Regions from separate parts of the Streptomyces sp. NPDC046379 genome, predicted to be linked through region 1. Evidence: predicted binding sites of a transcription regulator. Region 1 holds the regulator's gene; the other holds the start of a gene.

Region 1 (7,224 bases):
GATTCGACTGGTACGAGGTGTCCAACTGGGCCGCCTCCGACGCCGGGCGCTGTCTGCACAACGAGCTGTACTGGCGCGGCGCCGACTGGTGGGGCGCCGGACCGGGGGCGCACAGCCACGTCGGGGGTGTGCGCTGGTGGAACGTCAAGCATCCCGGGGCGTACGCGGGGGCCCTAGCGGCGGGCCGTTCGCCGGGTGCCGGGCGCGAGATCCTGAGCGCCGAGGACCGACGGGTCGAGCGCGTCCTGCTGGAGCTGCGGCTGCGTGAGGGCGTCCCCCTGTCCCTGCTGCGCGACCAGGGCCTCGCCGCCGCCCGCCGGGCCCTGTCGGAGGGGCTGCTGCGGGAGGGGCCGTACGCCGAGGGCCGCGCGGCGCTCACCCTGCGGGGCCGGCTGCTGGCGGACGCGGTGGTCAGGGATCTCGTCGACTGATCACTCCGGCGGGTGAAGCGGTGCGGGACGGGCACAACATGATCGTTGCCGATGTCCAGGACCAGGTTCCGCCACAGCGCTGGGCCCGCCTGCGGACGCAGGACGTCGACATCGCCGACGAGGCCAGTGAGCCGGTTCCCGACCTTGTGGTACTGGCGCGTGATCTCCTGCCGCAGGGGGGACGGCTGCTGCCGTGTCAGCTGGTCACGATGGCCGTGGAAGTCGTCTCCGAATCAAGCGTCCACCAGGACTACGTGGTCGAACGGTCGGTCTACGCGGCGGGAGGGATTCCCGCCCACCTCGTCATCGACCCGGTCATGGCCCAGTGAGTCCTGCTGACGAAGCCCGAAGGCCAGGGCGAGGACGCCGACTACCGGAGTCGGGAGATCGTCAAGTTCGGTGACCGGGTGCCGTTGGAAGCCCTGGGGACCGAGTTGGACACGGGCGACTTCGGCACCTTCCACGGTGTCAGAGCTCACCGCTGTCCGTGACGAAGTCGATCAGCTCCTCCACCCGCCCCAGCAGCTCCGGCTCCAGGTCCTTGTAGGACCCCACCCGGGCCAGGATCGCCTGCCACACCGCGCCCGTGTTCTCCGGCCAGCCCAGCGCCCGGCACACCCCCGTCTTCCAGTCCTGGCCGTGCGGCACGCGCGGCCACGCCTCGATGCCGACGGACGACGGCTTCACCGCCTCCCAGATGTCGATGTACGGGTGGCCCACCACCAGGGCGTGCTCGCTCGTCACCGACTGTGCGATCCGCCACTCCTTCGAGCCCGGCACCAGATGGTCCACCAGGACGCCGAGCCGGGCGTCCGGGCCGGGGCCGAATTCGGCCACGATCGCGGGCAGGTCGTCCACGCCCTCCAGGTACTCCACGACCACGCCCTCGATGCGCAGGTCGTCGCCCCACACCTTCTCCACCAGCTCGGCGTCGTGCCGGCCCTCGACATAGATCCGCCCGGCCCGGGCCACCCGCGCGCGGGCGCCGGGGACGGCGACCGAACCGGAGGCGGTGCGGGCGGGACGCACCGGCGCCTGGGCCGTGGGCCGTACGAGGGTCACCGTGCGGCCCTCCAGGAGGAAGCCGCGGGGCTCCAGCGGGAACACCCGGTGCTTGCCGAAGCGGTCCTCCAGCGTCACCGTGCCCGCCTCGCAGCGGATCACCGCCCCGCAGAAACCGGTGCCCGCCTCCTCCACCACCAGGCCGGGCTCCGCCGGCACCTCGGGCACGGGCTTCGGCTTCTTCCACGGCGGGGTCAGGTCCGGAGAGTACTGGCGCATTCGAACGACGATAGGAGAACCCCCGCGGCCGTCACGGCGACACGCCGAAACGCGCCGCCAGGGCGTCCCGCTGGCGCCGGACGAACGCCGCGTCCACCGGCGCCCCGTGACCGGGCACGTACACCGCGTCCTCGCCCCCGAGGTCCAGCAGCCGGTCCAGCGCGGCCGGCCAGCGCGACGGCACCGCGTCCGGGCCGGCCTGCGGCTCGTCGGACTCCTCGACCAGGTCGCCGCAGAAGACGATCTCCGGGTCGCCCGGCACCAGCACCGCCAGATCGTGGGCGGTGTGCCCGGGGCCGACGTTCGCCAGCAGCACCTGGCGGCCGGGGCCCAGGTCCAGCGTCCACTCGCCGCTGACCAGATGGGCCGGCGCGGTCAGACCGTCCGCCGCCTCCCGGGCCGTCTCCGCGTCCAGGCCGTTGCGCACGGCGTCCGCCCGCAGCTCCTCCCGCCCGCGGGGCGAGGTGAGCGCCGCGTCCACGCCCACCGCGCCGTACACCTGCGCGCCCGCGACCGCCGCCGCCCCGAAGACATGGTCGAAGTGCGGGTGGGTCAGCGCGAGATGGGTCACACGGTGGCCGGCGACCTCCCGCGCCCGCGCGCCCAGCATCGCCCCCTCCGCGAGCCCCGACCCCGCGTCGATCAGCAGCGCGGCGCCCTTCCCGAGCACCAGCCCGGCCGTGCAGTCCCACCCGGGCAGACGCCGCCGGCCGACCCCGGCCGCCACCCGCTCCCACCCCGCCTCTTCCCAAGTCACCGTCATACGGCGACGCTAGCCTCACGTCCCCGGCGGCACGACCCCGGCGGGACCGGCCTTGCCCGGGGCGTACCCGGCAGCCGTACACTGGGCCGGGTAAGGCTGGCACTCGCGTGCGCAGAGTGCCAGGGGGAGCGTCAAGGGGCGAACCGCTGGAGGTGTGCGCGAATGCTCAGTGAACGAAGGCTGCAGGTCCTGCGCGCCATCGTCCAGGACTACGTCGGAACCGAGGAGCCGGTCGGCTCCAAGGCCCTCACCGAACGGCACAGCCTCGGCGTCTCCCCGGCCACCGTCCGCAACGACATGGCGGCCCTGGAGGACGAGGGGTACATCGCGCAGCCGCACACCAGCGCCGGGCGCATCCCCACGGACAAGGGCTACCGCCTCTTCGTCGACAAGCTGGCCGAGGTCAAGCCGCTGACCGCGCCCGAGCGGCGCGCGATCCAGAACTTCCTCGACGGCGCCGTCGACCTCGACGACGTGGTGGCGCGCACGGTGCGGCTGCTGGCGCAGCTCACCCGGCAGGTCGCGGTGGTGCAGTACCCGTCGCTCACGCGGTCGACGGTGCGCCATGTCGAGCTGCTGTCGCTGGCGCCCGCGCGCGTGATGCTGGTGCTGATCACGGACACCGGCCGGGTCGAGCAGCGGGTGATCGACTGCCCGGCGCCGTTCGGCGAGGCGTCCCTGGCGGACCTGCGGGCACGGCTGAACAGCCGCGTCGCGGGGCGCCGGTTCACGGACGTGCCGCAGCTGGTGCAGGATCTGCCGGAGGCCTTCGAGAAGGAGGACCGCGGCACGGTCCAGACGGTGCTCTCCACCCTGCTGGAGACGCTGGTGGAGCGGACCGAGGAGCGGCTGATGATCGGCGGCACCGCCAATCTCACCCGCTTCGGACATGACTTCCCCCTCACCATCCGGCCCGTGCTGGAGGCGCTGGAGGAGCAGGTCGTCCTCCTCAAGTTGCTTGGCGAGGCGAAGGATTCGGGCATGACCGTGCGCATCGGGCACGAGAACGCCCACGAGGGACTCACCTCCACGTCGGTGGTGTCGGTGGGCTACGGTTCGGGCGGCGAGGCAGTCGCCAAACTCGGCGTGGTCGGACCGACCCGCATGGATTACCCGGGAACGATGGGAGCGGTACGAGCGGTGGCACGGTACGTCGGACAGATCCTGGCGGAGTCGTAAGTGGCCACGGACTATTACGCCGTTCTCGGCGTGCGCCGCGACGCGTCGCAGGAAGAGATCAAGAAGGCCTTCCGCAGGCTCGCGCGCGAGCTGCACCCTGACGTCAACCCCGATCCGAAGACGCAGGAGCGGTTCAAGGAGATCAACGCCGCCTACGAGGTGCTCTCGGACCCGCAGAAGAAGCAGGTCTACGACCTCGGCGGCGACCCCCTCTCGCAGGGCGGCGGCGCCGGAGCGGGCGGCTTCGGCGCGGGCGGCTTCGGGAACTTCTCGGACATCATGGACGCGTTCTTCGGCACGGCGTCGCAGCGCGGGCCGCGCTCGCGCACCCGCCGGGGCCAGGACGCGATGATCCGGATCGAGGTGGAGCTGGACGAGGCCGCCTTCGGCACCACCAAGGACCTCCAGGTCGACACGGCCGTCGTGTGCGCCACCTGCAGCGGCGAGGGCGCGGCGCCCGGGACCGCGGCGCAGACGTGCGACATGTGCCGGGGCCGGGGCGAGGTCTCCCAGGTCACGCGCTCGTTCCTGGGCCAGGTCATGACCTCCCGGCCGTGCCCGCAGTGCCAGGGCTTCGGCACCGTCGTGCCGAACCCGTGCCCGGAGTGCGCCGGCGACGGACGCGTCCGCTCCCGCCGCACGCTGACCGTGAAGATTCCGGCCGGCGTCGACAACGGCACCCGGATCCAGCTCGCGGGCGAGGGCGAGGTCGGCCCCGGCGGCGGCCCGGCCGGCGACCTGTACGTCGAGATCCACGAGCTGCCGCACCCGACCTTCCAGCGGCGCGGCGACGACCTGCACTGCACGGTCACGATCCCCATGACGGCGGCGGCCCTCGGCACCAAGGTGCCGCTGGAGACGCTGGACGGCATGGAGGAGGTCGACATCCGGCCCGGCACCCAGTCCGGCCAGTCGATCCCGCTGCACGGCCGCGGCGTCACCCATCTGCGCGGCGGCGGCCGGGGCGACCTGATCGTCCACGTCGAGGTGCAGACCCCCAACAAACTCGACCCGGACCAGGAGCGCCTCCTGCGCGAACTGGCCAAACTGCGGGGTGAGGAACGCCCTCAGGGCCAGTTTCAGCCGGGGCAACAAGGGCTTTTCTCTCGGCTGAAGGATGCGTTCAACGGGCGGTGACGGGGTCGGCGGCGGTCGTCGGGCAGCGTCGGCCGGCTGGGGGGCGGGGCTGCCGGGGGTCCGGGGGCCGTCCCCCGGGTGGGCACGGTCGGCCGGGGCGACAAGGGCTTTTCCCTCGGCTGAAGGATGCGTTCGACGGGCGGTGAACCCACCGGCCGCCCACCGGCCGCGGGCCGCGTGACGGTGGCCCGTGCCAAGGCCAGGCCCGATTCGGTGCCGTCGGGAGGACGTGACACCATGCCGTCATGTCCTCCGCGCTGACCGATCTCTTCCCGCATCCGATCGTGCAGGCCCCCATGGCGGGCGGCGTCTCCGTGCCGCGGCTCGCCGCCGCCGTGTGCGAGGCGGGCGGGCTCGGGTTCCTCGCCGCCGGGTACAAGACGGCCGACGGCGTGTACCAGGAGATCAAGCAGCTGCGGAGCCTCACCTCCCGCCCCTTCGGCGTCAACCTCTTCCTGCCCCAGCCGGAGTACGCCGAGCCCGCGGCGGTGGACGTCTACGCCCAGCAGCTGGCCGGCGAGGCCGCCTGGTACGAGACCGAGCTGGGCGATCCGGACAGCGGCCGCGACGACGGGTTCGACGCCAAGCTCGCCGTGCTGCTGGACGACCCGGTCCCGGTCGTCTCCTTCCACTTCGGCTGCCCGTCCCGCGACGTCCTCGACGCCCTGCGCCGGGCCGGCACCCTCACCCTGGTCACCGCGACCTCCGCCGACGAGGCGCGCGCGGTCGAGCGGGCCGGGGCCGACGCCGTGATCGTGCAGGGCGTGGAGGCCGGCGGACATCAGGGCACCCACCGGGACGTCCCCGAGACCGACGGCTCCGGCCTCGGGCTGCTGTCGCTGATCGCGCAGGTCCGCGAGGCCGTCGGCCTGCCCCTCGTCGCCGCCGGCGGGATCATGCGCGGCAGCCAGATCGCCGCCGTCCTCGCCGCGGGCGCGAGCGCCGCACAGCTGGGCACCGCGTTCCTCGCCACCTCCGAGTCCGGCGCCCACGCCGTGCACAAGGAGGCGCTGACCAACCCCCTGTTCGTGCGCACGGAACTGACCCGCGCCTTCTCCGGCCGCCCCGCCCGCGGCCTGGTCAACCGCTTCATCCGCGAGCACGGCCGCTACGCCCCCGCCGCCTACCCCGAGATCCACCACCTCACCTCGCCGGTCCGCAAGGCCGCCGCGCAGGCGGGGGACGCCCAGGGCATGGCCCTGTGGGCGGGCCAGGGCCACCGGATGGCGCGCGAACTGCCCGCCGGGCAACTGGTGGAGGTGCTGGCGGCCGAGCTGGACGCCGCCCGGTCCGCGCGGGGCGTGCGATGACCGCGCCGGTGTTCGTGGTCGACGGCTTCACCGCGGAAGGCGGCGGGCGGCAGGTCGTGGACGGGCCCGAGGGACGGCACGCCGTCTCCGTGAAGCGGCTGCGGGCCGGCGAGGCCGTCGTCCTCACGGACGGCGCCGGACGCTGGGCCGAGGGAGAGGTCGCCGCGGCCGAGGGCCGGGACCGGCTCGTCGTGGACCTGGGCGAGGTGCGCGAGGAGCCGCCGTGCTCGCCCCGCATCACCGTCGTGCAGGCCCTGCCCAAGGGCGACCGCGGGGAACTCGCCGTGGAGACCATGACCGAGGTCGGCGTCGACGCGATCGTGCCGTGGCAGGCGGCCCGCTGCATCACCCAGTGGAAGGGCGAGCGCGGCGCCAAGGCGCTCGGCAAGTGGCGCGCCACCGCCCGCGAGGCCGGCAAGCAGTCCCGCAGGGTGCGCTTCCCCGAGGTCGCGGAGGCGGCGACGAGCAAGCAGGTCGCCGCGCTGCTGGACGGCGCCGACTTCGCCGCCGTCCTGCACGAGAGCGGCGACACCCCGCTGGCCACCGCCGAACTCCCGGCAGGCGGCAGCATCGTGCTGGTCGTCGGGCCCGAAGGCGGCGTCTCCCCGGACGAGTTGGCCCTGTTCGCCGACGCCGGCGCCCACCCGTACCGCCTCGGCCCCACCGTCCTGCGCACCTCCACCGCCGGCACGGCCGCCGCGGCCCTCCTGCTCACCCGCACCGGCCGCTGGTCCTGACGGACGGCCGGCCAACGGGGGCGCGCTTCTTGGCCGTTTGCGCCCTACCGTCCCGGCCGGGACGGTGGCAGGCTGCCTGTCATGGGGGTATGGAGACGGATTCGGCGCCGCCCGCGCGCGCGGCGGGCCCTGGCGGTCGCCGTCGTCGTGACGGGCGCGGCGGCCGGGGCCGTCGGCTGCGAGCCGGGGACCACCATGAGCTCGGTGGCCGTGTCCTACACCACCGACGAGTTGGCGACCCGCGAGCTGGAGCGGCGGGGCGCCGACGTCCAATGGCTCACCTGCACCGCGAACTTCGGCGACCGCGGCGGCGCCGCGCCGTCGGCGAGCGAGCGCACCGTCGCCGAGATCGACTGTGAGGGCCGGACGGACGACGGCCGGGAGAT
Region 2 (7,224 bases), on a different contig from region 1:
CTCCGTGTCCACCGAGTACGTGCGCGGCTCGAACCCCTCCGACCCCCGCTCGAACTGGGTGATGGCGGGCCGGATCAGATGCCCGCGCGCCAGCCTCAGCTGCGCGGTGCGGTAGATCGCCGCGGCCATCCGGCCGAGCGCCTGCCCGTCCTGGTGCCGGTGCTTGCGCACCCCGATGTCCACCTGGGCCAGCGCGTCGAGCCCCACCAGGTGCAGGGCGTCGACCAGCATGCCCAGCTCCACGCCGTACCCGACGGGGAAGGGCAGCTGTTCCAGCAGCGAGCGGCGGGCCGCGTACTCGCCGCCCAGCGGCTGCACGAAGCCCGCCAGCTGCGGCCAGTGCATGTTGAGCAGCGGGCGTGCCATCAGCTCGGTCACCCGGCCGCCCTGCCCCGCCGCGCCGCCCAGCGGGCGGTCGTACATCCCCTTGACGAGGTCGACGTCCGGGTCGGTCAGCAGCGGGCCGACGATCCCGGAGACGAAGTCCGACGAGAACTCCCGCAGGTCCGCGTCGATGAAGCAGACGATGTCCCCGTCGGTCACCAGCAGGGAGCGCCACAGCACCTCGCCCTTGCCGGGCACGGCGGGGAGGCGCGGGAGGATCTCGTCGCGGTGCACCACCCGGGCGCCCGCGGCGGCGGCCACCTCGGAGGTGCGGTCGGTGGAGCCCGAGTCGACGACGACGATCTCGTCGACGAGCGGGACCTGGTGCATCAGGTCGTGCCGGATCACGGCGACGATGTCGCCGACCGTCTCCTCCTCGTTGAGGGCGGGCAGCACGACGCTGACCGACTGGCCCGTGGCACGCTTGGCGGCCAGGATCTTGTGCAGCGGGCGATCGGTCGCGGACCAGGAGCGGGTGTTCAGCCAGCGCTCGACTTCTTCCAGCACAGCCTGCGGCTCCTTCGCGTTCTCTCGGCGAGCGGGGGAGCACATGTCCGGACGTTCCGACCGGCATGTGATCCATCTCGCGCTTCGGACGACTATCTCAACTGTCCTGGCCTTCGGTTACAGTCTTGAACAACGCTGGTGACCATCGCATGTCGGGGGTCGCCATGCCGACAACCACATACAGCTCATCCAGAGGGGCAGAGGGATACGGCCCGATGAAGCCCCGGCAACCCTCCAGCCGGTCTCGTAGATCAGTGTTGATCGTTTCCGCGAGGCTCCCGGCTAGGGAAGGTGCCAAATCCGTCTCACGGCGAGATGCGTCGTGAGGAAGATGAGGAGAAAGGGCCTCGCCTCACATGGCTGTGCAGACCGTTGCAAGCACCACCGATTCCGCCGCCTCCGTGGACCTGGGTCCCGCCGCGGCGCTCTCCTGCCGCGAGTGCGGTCACCGCGTACCCCTCGGACCGGTCTTCGCCTGCGAGGAGTGTTTCGGCCCGCTGGAGATCGCGTACGACTTCTCGGCCTACGACACCGAGGAACTGCGGCGGCGCATCGAGGCGGGACCCGCGAACATCTGGCGCTACGCGCCCCTGCTGCCCGTCCCGGCCGACGTGGCGGACAAGCCCAACCTGAACCCCGGCTGGACCAAGCTCGTCCAGGCCGACAACCTCGCCCGCGAACTCGGCGTGACCGGCGGTCTGTACGTCAAGGACGACTCCGGCAACCCGACCCACTCCTTCAAGGACCGGGTCGTCGCCCAGGCCCTGGAGGCCGCCCGGGCCTTCGGCTTCACCACCCTGTCCTGCTCCTCCACCGGCAACCTGGCCGGCGCGGTCGGCGCCGCCGCCGCCCGGGCCGGCCTGCGCTCCTGCGTGTTCATCCCGCACGACCTGGAGCAGGGCAAGGTCGTCATGGCCGCCGTCTACGGCGGCGAGCTGGTCGGCATCGAGGGCAACTACGACGACGTCAACCGCTTCTGCTCCGAGCTGATCGGCGACCCGGCCGGCGAGGGCTGGGGCTTCGTCAACGTCAACCTGCGGCCGTACTACGCGGAGGGGTCCAAGACCCTCGCGTACGAGATCTGCGAGCAGCTCGGCTGGCGGCTGCCGGACCAGATCGTGGTGCCGATCGCCTCCGGCTCCCAGCTCACCAAGATCGACAAGGGGCTGCAGGAACTGATCAAGCTCGGTCTGGTCGAGGACCGGCCGTACAAGATCTTCGGCGCCCAGGCCGAGGGCTGCTCGCCGGTGTCCACCGCGTACAAGGCCGGGCACGACGTCGTCCGGCCGCAGAAGCCCGACACCATCGCCAAGTCCCTCGCCATCGGCAACCCGGCCGACGGGCCCTACGTCCTCGACATCGCCCGCCGCACGGGCGGCGCCGTGGAGGACGTCACGGACGAGCAGATCGTGGACGCCATCAGGCTGCTGGCCCGCACCGAGGGCATCTTCGCGGAGACGGCCGGCGGCGTGACGGTGGGCGTGACCCGCAAGCTGATCGAGAACGGCGTGCTGGACCCGGCGAAGACCACGGTCGTCCTCAACACGGGCGACGGTCTCAAGACGCTGGACGCCGTGGCGGGGACGGGGCTCACCGCGACCATCCGGCCGAGCCTGGAGTCGTTCCGCGCGGCCGGCCTCGCCTGATCCGCCGGTCCGCCGCCCCCTTCCGCATCCGCGTACGCCAGCCACCCCGACCGGAGGTCACCGAGCCATGAGCGTCACCGTCCGCATCCCCACCATCCTGCGCACCTACACGGGCGGGAAGGCCGAGGTCGCCGCCGAGGGGGCCACCCTCGGCGAGGTCATCGCCGACCTGGAGAAGAACCACACGGGCATCGCCGCCCGCGTCCTGGACGACCAGGGCAAGCTGCGCCGCTTCGTCAACGTGTACGTCAACGACGACGACGTCCGTTTTGAACAGGGTCTGGACACCGCCACCCCGGACGGCGCGGGAGTGTCGATCATCCCCGCCGTCGCCGGCGGCTGAACACCGGACGTCCGTTGAATGGCCCCCTCCCCAAGAGAAGCGGAGGGGGCCATTCAATGTGATTGAGCACGGTAGAGTTGGGGAACGCGCCCCCTTTCACCTTGCCGGGCGCATATGTGGAACGCTGCGCTTCCGTCGAGAAGTAGCCAAAGTGTGCGATCCTTTTCGGCCATCCTGGCCTTTTCCGCGGTCCGGCTTGCCCTGAAGTCTGGCGGATTTTCCGTAAATTCCCGACCGCTCGCGCCCAGATTTCTCGTCCGACTGACCTGTTGCAGACGGCAGTTGGACAGATACATTCGGCCGCGGTCGACGCGTTCCGGCGCACGCCCCCAGCCATTGGGGGGTGAGGTCTGACCCGGGTCCGCGAAGTGTGGATCTGTGCAAGGGCCAGTAATAGGGGAGTTAGGCATGGCTCAGGGCACCGTCAAGTGGTTCAACGCGGAGAAGGGGTACGGCTTCATCGCGGTCGACGGTGGTGCGGACGTCTTCGTCCACTACAGCGCGATCCAGATGGACGGGTACCGGACCCTCGAAGAGGGCCAGCGAGTCGAGTTCGAGATCTCGCAGGGTCAGAAGGGCCCGCAGGCCGACATGGTCCGCGTCACTGCCTGAAACGCGCGACCGACCACCGCAGGCGAAGGTCTTTCTCCGAAGGGCCCGCATCCCCAGGGGTGCGGGCCCTTCGGCTGTCCGGGCCCGCGTCCCCGGCTGTCCGGGCCCGCGCCTCCGGCCTCCGGGTCCGCCTCCGGCCTCCGGGTCCGTCGCCTTCGGCCTTCGGGTCCGTCGCCTTCGGCCGTCCGCGGATCCGCCGCTTCCGGCGGTCGGGACCCGCGCTTCCGGCTGTCCGGACCCACGCCTCCGGGTGGCCGGATGCCGGGAGGCGCTTGCACTCACCACACCCGAGTGCTAATCATTGGCGTTAGCACTCTGAAGGTGAGAGTGACAAAGAAGGACCGGGTCGGTGAGGCCCGCGGGCCAGGTGGGGCAAGGAACCACGGGCCGGCGAGCCGTCCGTCGCGGGCGCGGGCGCGGTCCGAAGGAATCACCCCCAGTCCTGGAGGGACCACTTCACATGGCCAAGATCATCGCGTTCGACGAGGAGGCGCGGCGCGGCCTCGAGCGCGGCATGAACCAGCTCGCGGACGCCGTGAAGGTGACGCTCGGCCCCAAGGGCCGCAACGTCGTCCTCGAGAAGAAGTGGGGCGCCCCCACGATCACCAACGATGGTGTCTCCATCGCCAAGGAGATCGAGCTCGAGGACCCGTACGAGAAGATCGGCGCCGAGCTGGTCAAGGAAGTCGCCAAGAAGACGGACGACGTCGCCGGCGACGGTACGACCACGGCGACCGTGCTGGCCCAGGCCCTGGTGCGCGAGGGTCTGCGCAACGTCGCGGCCGGCGCCAACCCGATGGCCCTGAAGCGCGGCATCGAGAAGGCCGTCGAGGCCGTCTCCGCCGCCCTGCTCGACCAGGCCAAGGAGGTCGAGACCAAGGAGCAGATCGCCTCCACGGCCTCCATCTCCGCCGCCGACACCCAGATCGGCGAGCTGATCGCCGAGGCGATGGACAAGGTCGGCAAGGAAGGCGTCATCACGGTCGAGGAGTCGCAGACCTTCGGTCTGGAGCTCGAGCTCACCGAGGGCATGCGCTTCGACAAGGGCTACATCTCGGCGTACTTCGCCACCGACATGGAGCGGATGGAGGCCTCGCTCGAGGACCCCTACATCCTCATCGCCAACTCCAAGATCTCCAACGTCAAGGACCTGCTTCCGCTCCTGGAGAAGGTCATGCAGTCGGGCAAGCCGCTGCTGATCATCGCCGAGGACGTCGAGGGCGAGGCCCTGTCGACCCTGGTCGTCAACAAGATCCGCGGCACCTTCAAGTCCGTCGCCGTCAAGGCCCCGGGCTTCGGCGACCGCCGCAAGGCCATGCTCGGCGACATCGCCATCCTCACGGGCGGCGAGGTCATCTCCGAGGAGGTCGGCCTCAAGCTGGAGAACGCGACCCTGGACCTCCTGGGCCGCGCCCGCAAGGTCGTCATCACCAAGGACGAGACCACCATCGTGGACGGCGCCGGCTCCGCGGAGCAGGTCCAGGGCCGCGTGAACCAGATCCGCGCCGAGATCGAGAACAGCGACTCGGACTACGACCGCGAGAAGCTGCAGGAGCGCCTGGCGAAGCTCGCCGGCGGTGTCGCGGTCATCAAGGCCGGCGCCGCCACCGAGGTGGAGCTCAAGGAGCGCAAGCACCGCATCGAGGACGCCGTGCGCAACGCCAAGGCGGCCGTCGAGGAGGGCATCGTCGCCGGTGGTGGCGTGGCCCTGCTCCAGGCCTCCCAGGTGTTCGAGAAGCTGGAGCTCGAGGGCGACGAGGCCACCGGTGCCGCCGCCGTCAAGCTGGCGCTCGAGGCCCCGCTGAAGCAGATCGCCGTCAACGCCGGCCTCGAGGGCGGCGTCGTGGTGGAGAAGGTCCGCAACCTCACCCCGGGCCACGGCCTGAACGCCGCGACCGGTGAGTACGTCGACCTGGTCGCCGAAGGCATCATCGACCCGGCGAAGGTGACCCGTTCCGCGCTGCAGAACGCCGCCTCCATCGCCGCGCTGTTCCTCACCACCGAGGCCGTCATCGCCGACAAGCCGGAGAAGGCCGCCGCGCCGGCCGGCGGCGGCATGCCGGGCGGTGACATGGACTTCTGATCCTTCCGAGGATCGGTACCGTCCTTCCGTGCCGTGGGCGGCACTCCCCGTACGACGGGGGGTGCCGCCCACGGGCGTTTCCGCGGCGGCCGGGTGCGGGTCCGTCCGCGTTCTCCGGCTCCCGGGAACGGGATCCGCGGCTCCCGGGAATGCGATCTGGACACCGCTTGTTGCACATGCACATACTGATCGGTATCCGATCCCTAGGAGCCCCCGAGTGACCGTCTCCCCGCCCGCCGCCTCCCGCGCGGCCGAGATCCTCTCCCGCCCCGTGTCGATCAACGGCCTCACGGTGCCGAACCGCATCGTCATGGCGCCGATGACCCGTCAGTTCTCCCCGGGCGGCGTCCCCGGCGAGGACGTGGTGTCGTACTACGCCCGCCGTGCCGCCGCCGGCGTCGGGCTCATCGTCACCGAGGGCACGTACGTCGGCCACGACTCGGCCGGGGAGAGCAGCCGGGTGCCGCGGTTCCACGGGGCCGAGCAGCTGGCGGGCTGGACGAAGGTCGCCGACGCCGTGCACGCGGCCGGCGGGACGATCGTGCCGCAGCTGTGGCACATCGGCATGGTCCGCAAGCCGGGCCGCCCGCCGTTCCCCGAGGCGTCCCCCGTCGGCCCCTCCGGGCTGCGCCTGGACGGCACCGCGGGCGACGGCCGGGAGATGACGCGCCAGGACCTGGACGACGTGATCGCCGCCTTCGCCGAGGCCGCCGCGGCGGCCGAGCGGATCGGCTTCGACGGCGTCGAACTGCACGGCGCCCACGGCTACCTCATCGACCAGTTCCTGTGGGAGTTCACCAACCGCCGCACCGACGCCTACGGCGGCGACCCCGTCGCCCGCACCCGGTTCGCCGCCGAGATCGTGGCCGCCGTCCGCGCCTCCGTTTCGCCCGGCTTCCCGGTGATCTTCCGCTACTCGCAGTGGAAGTCGGGGGCCTACGACGCCAGGCTCGCCGACACCCCCGAGCAGCTGGAGGCCGTCCTCACCCCGCTCGCCGCCGCCGGCGTCGACGCCTTCCACGCCTCCACCCGCCGCTACTGGCTCCCCGAGTTCGACGGCTCCGACCTCAACCTCGCCGGCTGGACCAAGAAGCTCACCGGCAAGCCCGCCATCACCGTCGGCTCGGTGGGCCTCGACGGCGACTTCATCAAGGCGTTCCAGGGCGAGGGCGCCGCGCTGGGCAGCCTCGACAACCTCCTCGACCGCTTTGAGCGCGACGAGTTCGACCTGGTCGCCGTCGGCCGCGCCCTGCTCCAGGACCCGCAGTGGGCCGAGAAGGTGCTCGCCGGCCGCTTCGATGAGCTGGCCCCGTACGACGCCGCGTCCCTGCGCACCCTGAGCTGACCGCGGCGGCCTACAGGTTGCCCATCGGCTCGATGTCCACCCGCACCGGGGTGCCCCACACGCGGAGCACCTCGTAGTCGGTGAACTCGTGCACCAGCCGGTACGCCATGGCGGGCCGCGAGCCGCGCCGCTGGGCGGCCAGATACAGCTCGGCCTCGCGCCGGTCCCGGCGCGGGGTCCCGCACAGCTGCCACTCCTGCCCGTTCCACAGCTCCGGCAGCCAGCGCTGCTGGGGCTGCGGACGGTCGCCGCGCACCCCGTACCGCGACGGCGCGGTGGCGGCGGGGCCGGCGGGCGCGGCGGG

Evidence for each region. The regulator HrcA, encoded in region 1, represses chaperone genes, less so after heat shock. The targets are predictions, from matches to a motif close to TTNGCACTCNGNNNNNCNGAGTGCNAA.
Region 2: the regulator HrcA is predicted to act here: its motif matches at 3,764-3,790, upstream of groL (chaperonin GroEL).

The regions. Positions count from the first base shown of each region.
Region 1 is NZ_JBVJFP010000001.1:455,654-462,877, reverse strand. Features, by position in the region: gene hemW (radical SAM family heme chaperone HemW) at 1-431, shown strand, start outside; gene ACZ6KF_RS02115 (Uma2 family endonuclease) at 470-760, shown strand; gene ACZ6KF_RS02110 (DUF3097 domain-containing protein) at 900-1,712, opposite strand; gene ACZ6KF_RS02105 (MBL fold metallo-hydrolase) at 1,744-2,475, opposite strand; gene hrcA (heat-inducible transcriptional repressor HrcA) at 2,638-3,654, shown strand; gene dnaJ (molecular chaperone DnaJ) at 3,655-4,791, shown strand; gene ACZ6KF_RS02090 (nitronate monooxygenase) at 5,037-6,101, shown strand; gene ACZ6KF_RS02085 (16S rRNA (uracil(1498)-N(3))-methyltransferase) at 6,098-6,838, shown strand; gene ACZ6KF_RS02080 (hypothetical protein) at 6,920-7,224, shown strand, end outside.
Region 2 is NZ_JBVJFP010000012.1:128,745-135,968, forward strand. Features, by position in the region: gene ACZ6KF_RS21870 (glucosyl-3-phosphoglycerate synthase) at 1-891, opposite strand, end outside; SAM riboswitch class I at 1,074-1,229, shown strand; gene thrC (threonine synthase) at 1,248-2,537, shown strand; gene ACZ6KF_RS21880 (ubiquitin-like small modifier protein 1) at 2,605-2,880, shown strand; gene ACZ6KF_RS21885 (cold-shock protein) at 3,289-3,492, shown strand; gene groL (chaperonin GroEL) at 3,953-5,575, shown strand; gene ACZ6KF_RS21895 (NADH:flavin oxidoreductase) at 5,793-6,920, shown strand; gene ACZ6KF_RS21900 (hypothetical protein) at 6,931-7,224, opposite strand, start outside.